2 linked regions of the Desulforamulus hydrothermalis Lam5 = DSM 18033 genome follow. The protein of the gene in region 1 interacts with the protein of each later gene in a pairwise test. Links are inferred from orthologs where the notes say so. Each region holds a gene or a part of one and is shown in the gene's direction. Other genes may lie near its edges. The genes, in order: brnQ and pheS.

What was found.
Region 2: the proteins of brnQ (region 1) and pheS interact in binary tests that used the Escherichia coli proteins (3 or more experiments, as listed by UniProt). The link is inferred for Desulforamulus hydrothermalis Lam5 = DSM 18033 from one-to-one orthologs.

Annotation. Positions count from the first base shown.
Region 1 is NZ_CAOS01000016.1:13,253-16,463, reverse strand. The notes cover bases 50-2,935. They hold brnQ (branched-chain amino acid transport system II carrier protein), read left to right. Parts: upstream 50-771; coding sequence 772-2,100; downstream 2,101-2,935. Other genes in these bases: DESHY_RS13280 (TatD family hydrolase), read right to left, coding at 2,307-2,935. Also shown: more of DESHY_RS13280, read right to left, coding at 2,936-3,071; DESHY_RS13275 (hypothetical protein), read right to left, coding at 3,154-3,211. UniProt on the Escherichia coli protein: Liv-II branched chain amino acid transport system, which transports leucine, valine and isoleucine. Also acts as a low-affinity threonine transporter.
Region 2 is NZ_CAOS01000003.1:210,273-213,465, reverse strand. Bases 270-3,137 are described here. They hold pheS (phenylalanine--tRNA ligase subunit alpha), read left to right. Parts: upstream 270-1,126; coding sequence 1,127-2,149; downstream 2,150-3,137. Other genes in these bases: pheT (phenylalanine--tRNA ligase subunit beta), read left to right, coding at 2,175-3,137; DESHY_RS02115 (TrmH family RNA methyltransferase), read left to right, coding at 270-628. In the rest of the region: more of DESHY_RS02115, read left to right, coding at 1-269; more of pheT, read left to right, coding at 3,138-3,193.

The DNA of each region.
Region 1 (3,211 bases):
TGGGTAACTAATTCCCGGACGGGGTAAAGTGCTGGAAGCATCTAAGCAGGAAGCCCCCTTCTGGATCAGGTTTCCCACTGCCAACAGGAATGGTTGGCCACGCGTCGACTAGTCAGGGGGGGGGGGGTGTAAGCACAGCAATGTGTTGAGCCGACCGGTACTAATAGATCGAGGTCTTGACCTAAGAGAGCGATGCAAGGCTGTTTAGTTTTGAGGGAGCGATAGGCTTCTGAGTTAAGTAAATAAGTTTCTGGTGGCGATACCGGAGGGGGTACACCTGTTCCCATCCCGAACACAGCAGTTAAGCCCTCCAGGGCCGATGGTACTTGGGGCTCACGCCCCTGGGAGAGTAGGTCGCCGCCAGAGTAAGTTTATATATTAAGAAAGTGATCTCCAAAGCCACACTTGGGAGATCACTTTTTTGTTGCCCAAAACGGCACAAGCCGCAGTTGCCGCAAGCTGGGGGTTTTAATTTTAATTAAGGAAGTGGCCTTAACTCCTTAATGTCTTTGCTGTCAGATAACTTATTTCAGTGGTAAAATAAGATTTTGTTCCAATCAACATGAAAAACCTGATGTTATTTTTTTAGTCACTTTTTGACAGTGTCCAAATCCCTAAAATATTTGCAAATAAGAAAAATCTTTAGTTACGCGAATATAATGTATAAATAACTGTTCGGAAATTAGACATATTGATTTGACATATTGCTGTTTGAAATGATAAATTAGATTTTGTGTCAGGAAACTTTTTAAGCAGAAAAGGGGTTAAGATATGAAATTGACAAAAAAACAGATATTAATCACCGGCTCGGCTTTATTAGCCATGTTTTTAGGGGCAGGTAACCTGATATTCCCGCCTATGCTTGGCCAACAAGCGGGCCATGCGCTTTGGCCGGCTGTGTTAGGATTTATTGTAACAGGTGTAGGATTACCTTTGCTGGGTATTACAGCGGTGGCCAAAGCCGGCGGTGATTTGGAATATTTGGCCAACCGTGTACATCCAACCTTTAGTAAAATCATCACCACCATTGTGGTGCTTTGTATAGGCCCGTTGCTGGCTATACCAAGGACAGCTGCCACCACTTATGAGGTTGCGGTGGTTCCTTTTTTGAATACGACTGATCCGTCAGTATTATCCTGGGGTCTGGTGATAACATCCTTTATATATTTTCTAATTACTTTAACCTTTGTACTGCGTCCCAACAAGTTGGTTGACGAGGTTGGAAAAATACTTACACCTTTATTAGTAGTTTTTTTAGCAATAATCATAATTAAAGGGGTTATCAATCCTTTAGCGGGCAGTCAGCCGGGGCAGTATAGCATGCCTTTTGTTGAGGGATTTCTGCAAGGATATAATACCATGGACGCCCTTGCTTCGGTTATTTTTGGCATGGTTATTGTAAATGCCATAAGATTAAAAGGGATCAAAGATAATAAGGAAATTGCCAGAGTAACTGTTTGGGCCGGTATTATTGCGGCGGTGGGACTGTCGTCCTTGTACATTGGGCTGGCTTATATTGGCGCCACCACCGGCAGTACCTTTACGGGCAGTAATCCGGGGCAAATGTTGGCCTACATTACAGAGTCTTTACTGGGCATAACAGGCAAGGTTGTGCTTGCCCTGGCTATTACCTTGGCTTGTTTAACAACATCCATCGGATTGGTAGCCAGCAGTGGCAATTTCTTTAGCCGCTTAAGCGGGTATCGCATTAGTTATAATATTGTATGCATTATCACCACCTTGCTTAGTTTCTTGCTGGCCAATATGGGATTGGCCAAGATATTGGCAATATCTGTACCCCTGCTGGTTAATGTCTACCCAATTATTATAGTGTTAGTTTTACTGGCCCTGTTTGACAATATATTTAACGGCAAACGGTCAGTCTATATAACTACCACCGTCGGTACCGTCCTGGCTGTGCTGGCTAATTTGCTGGTCACCCTGGCTGACAAGTTAGGCGTTCAGGCCTCCGGTATAAGCAAGCTGGTAGGTTTGCTGCCTTTGCAAGAACAGGGTCTCGGTTGGGTATTACCGGCTGTAGTAATGGCCGTATTGGGTTTGTTTTCCAAGCAAAAAACCGGTTATCAAAATGAAGCATAGTTGAAGAATTTTTGTTAAAGCAGGAGGCTGATCCCAAAGCGGTTAAAACCAAGGATCAGCCTCTTGTATCTTTTTTATAACTTGTCATAAGCAAAAACATAGGAGAAACTGCTATAAATATTGCCCGGCCTGAAGATAAAGGTAAAACCAATGGATTTAATCATCTTTTGTGGTGCACTTGTCTAACGTAAGCGGTTTTTTACAGATTAAATACCAAAGACGGATTCTGCCTTTTGGCCGGTGAGATTGTCTATCAGGCGCTGATCGATACCCTGCTTTTGCAGATGGTGAAAAGCTTTAATTACACCGGTAGGATCATTGGGAAAAAGGTTGCTAAAGTCACTGTTAAGCATGCCGTTGGCAAATTGTTCAATGTTATCCGACAACACTTCCAGGGTAACATTTCTGGGGCGTACAGTAATGGCCGGAATGGCGCCAAACTGGCGAATTTGATCTATAATGTCGAGATTGGCGTGGTCGATAACCAGCAGATGCGCGGGAATTCCCACCTGAGCAGCCAAATTAAGAGTAAGCTCTGTTATATTTAGCCTGTTTTCAAAAGGAATATGAACAATGATGGGCTTCCGGTAATCCCTGGCGATTTCCAGCTGTGCTTTAAGAACGTCCTGTTCCAGCTGAGAACCTTGGTTCATGCCTACTTCGCCCAAGCCTACCACACCGTCTGTTTGAAGAAAATCCGGCAGGGCTTGGATTAGGCGTGGCCAGTCGTGAGGAATCCCGGCCGGATGAATACCGATTGTGCTGAACAGTTGGATTCCCAGAGAAGCAGCATTTTTTCGATAAAAACCGGTAATCAAGCGGTAATGGTCGAAATAACTCTCTGCGTGCTGGGCAGCCAGGACAATAGAACAAGTTATAACCTTTCTGATACCCCCCTCGGCCATTGCTTGCAGACCTTCATAAGGCAGCATCGTAACATGGATATGGCTGTCGACCAGGTGTTTTTCCATAGAAAAACCTCCTTGTATGGCGAGTAAAAATTGCCGTTGTTTGAAAATGAGCATGACTGTTAACAACGGCCATAGCTTTTAATTAATGGGTTTTTCTTTCCTTCATGTAATCAATGGCAATTTTTAAATAACGCAATTCT
Region 2 (3,193 bases), on another replicon or contig:
TCAGTCACCACGGGGGGCTCATTTGCTGGCTAAAGCGTCACAAAGGGGAGCCCAGCTGTTTGAGGTGACAGAAAGTATAATGGCTGATCTGGCGGCCACCGAAACCCCTCAAGGGGTACTGGCGGTGCTCTGGCAGCCTGATTACCGGCTGCCGGATTTACTGGCAGCAGCCCGGCCGTCACTGGTGGTAACGGTGGACGGGGTGCAGGATCCGGGCAATCTGGGTACCATCATCCGTTCCGCGGATGCGGCCGGTGCCGATGGGGTGGTTTTACTGAAAGGAACGGTAGATCTTTATAATCCGAAAACCCTGCGGGCCACCATGGGGTCTTTGTTCCACCTGCCGGTGGTAACCGCAGCAGATGTTAAGGTTACTCTGGACTGCCTGGCAGCCGCCGGCATTACTTTAGTGGTGGGAGATCCGGCGGGCGGGCAACCGATTTTTCAGGCTGACCTCACCGGGCCGCTGGCTCTGGTAGTGGGTAACGAAGGTTCCGGACCACAGCCGGCCGTTTATGAATACCGGCATCGGAAAGTAACCATTCCGATGCCCGGGCAGGCGGAATCTCTCAATGTGGCCATTGCCACTGCCATCATGCTGTACGAAGTTGTCAGACAGAGGACATAAAATTCAGTAAACTTCCTTGTTTTGCAAAAACCCTTATGATATAATCAATGTCGAAAGGTCCCCAAAAAAGCATGAAAGGTTGTGGTTACATGCTGCTAACCGCCGAATTTTTTTGGAGGCTGTTCGAAGCAACCGGTTCTGTAAATGCCTATATGATTTACAGAAGATTGCTTTTACATTAAATATGGTCTAAGGGTTATGACGGGGAGAAGTACGTGGATTTTTTCTTTGCAGGGAGAGAGGGTCGTGACTGAAAGCCCTCTTAAAGAAACTCTTCGGAAAGTTCGCCCCTGAGCTGCCATCTGAACGCGTGATTTTTATGCCAGTAGGGTGTGCCGGTTTCTTCTACCGTTATCAGAAGTGGATAACTTATTAGTTTATCCTCTGAGTGGTTCTTTACGGTTTTGTAGGAACAATTTTGGGTGGTACCACGGAGATATTCCGTCCCTGCTTTCAGGGGCGGTTTTTATTTTATGATAGATTATACAGGAGGTTGTTATGGAACAGAGGCTAAGAGAATTGGCTCAAGAGGCTTTACGGGCTCTCGAAGGGGCTAATACGCCGGAAGAACTTAATCATATCCGGGTGCACTACCTGGGTAAAAAAGGTGAAGTTACACAAGTTTTGAGAGGCATGGGTGCTTTGCCTGCCGAGGAGCGCCCCCGCATCGGTCAGGTTGCCAATGAAGTAAGGGAACAGATTGAAACAGCCCTGGCAGCCAGGAATCAACATGTGAAAGAAGCCCAAAGGTCTCTCCGGTTGGCAGCCGAAACCCTGGATGTTTCCCTGCCGGGCGTCCGGTTTGACCTGGGCAAATTGCACCCGCTGACCCAGGTGCTAAGGGAAATTGAAACAATTTTCCTGGGGTTGGGTTTTCAAATTGCAGAAGGCCCGGAAATTGAACTGGATTACTATAATTTTGAGGCTCTTAATTTGCCTAAAGACCATCCTGCCAGAGATATGCAGGACACCTTTTTCATTAATCCCGAGGTATTATTGCGTACCCACACCTCCCCGGTGCAGGTGAGAACCATGGAAAAAACCGTACCGCATGTACCGGTGAAAGTTATTTGCCCGGGTCGGGTTTACCGGCGGGATGATGACGCTACCCATTCACCCATGTTTCACCAGGTGGAGGGCTTGGTGGTTGATAAGCAGATTACCTTTGCAGATTTGAAGGGTGTACTGGCTACCTTTGCCCGGCAGATGTTCGGGCCGGCTACCCGTACCCGATTGCGCCCCAGCTATTTTCCCTTTACCGAACCAAGCGCCGAGGTGGATATTTCCTGCTTTAACTGCCAAGGCAGCGGCTGCCGGGTTTGCAAAGGCAGCGGCTGGCTGGAGATTTTGGGCTCCGGCATGGTGCATCCCAGGGTGCTGGAAATGTCCGGTTACAATCCGGAGGAAGTTACCGGCTTTGCCTTTGGTATGGGGGTTGAACGGATTGCCATGCTAAAATACGGTATTGACGATCTCCGTTTGCTGTTTGATAATGACATTCGTTTTCTGGAACAATTTTAAGTTAGCTGTCGGGAGGTCATAGAAGATGCGAGTTTCCTACCAATGGTTGCGAGAATATGTAGATGTTGATATAAGTCCCCGGGAACTGGCCGAGCGGCTGACGCTGGCCGGGCTGGCAGTGGATGCCGTGGATGAACCGGGGGCAGGCATCGAAAAAGTAGTCACCGGCCGTATTTTAAAAATTGAAAAGCACCCCAACGCCGATAAGCTGGTGGTGTGTACCGTTGATGTGGGCCAGGGGGAACCCCTGCAAATTGTCACCGGGGCCACCAACGTCCGTGCGGGGCACGTGGTGCCGGTGGCGCTGGAAGGGGCCAAACTGGCCGGCGGCCTGCAGATTAAGCGGTCTAAATTAAGAGGCGTTGAGTCCAGGGGGATGTTGTGTTCCGGTCAGGAGTTGGGCATGGAAACTAAGCTGCTGACGCCGGAAATGGCCCACGGAGTACTTATTTTACCTGAAAATGTGGCTGTCGGGGTTGACGCCAGAGAAGTGCTGGGTCTTAACGATGCTGTACTGGAACTGGATCTTACCCCCAACCGGGGTGATGCACTGAGCATGGTGGGGGTAGCCCGGGAAGTGGCAGCCTTGCTCAATAAAGAATTAAAAATGCCAAATCCTCAACCGGCTGAGAGCGAAGAAAAAATAGATCGCCAGGTTAGAGTGGATATTCAGGCGCCCGATTTATGTCGCCGTTATGTGGCCAGGTTAATTAAAGGAATTAAGATCGGTCCTTCCCCCATGTGGCTGCAAAACCGGCTGCGGGCAGCGGGTGTCCGCCCCATTAATAATGTGGTGGATGTGACCAACTATGTTATGCTGGAATTGGGGCAACCGTTGCATGCTTTTGATTATGATAAGATTAATAACGGTCACATAATTGTTCGCCGGGCAGCGGAAGGGGAAAAAACAGTTTCCCTGGACGGCGTAGAACGCACTCTGAGTGCTGATATGTTGGTTATTGCGGATGCCGCGGGGCCGGTGGCGGTGGCAGGTGTCATGGGGGGCCAAGACAGCGAGGTAACCGAAGCTACGGTAAATGTCTT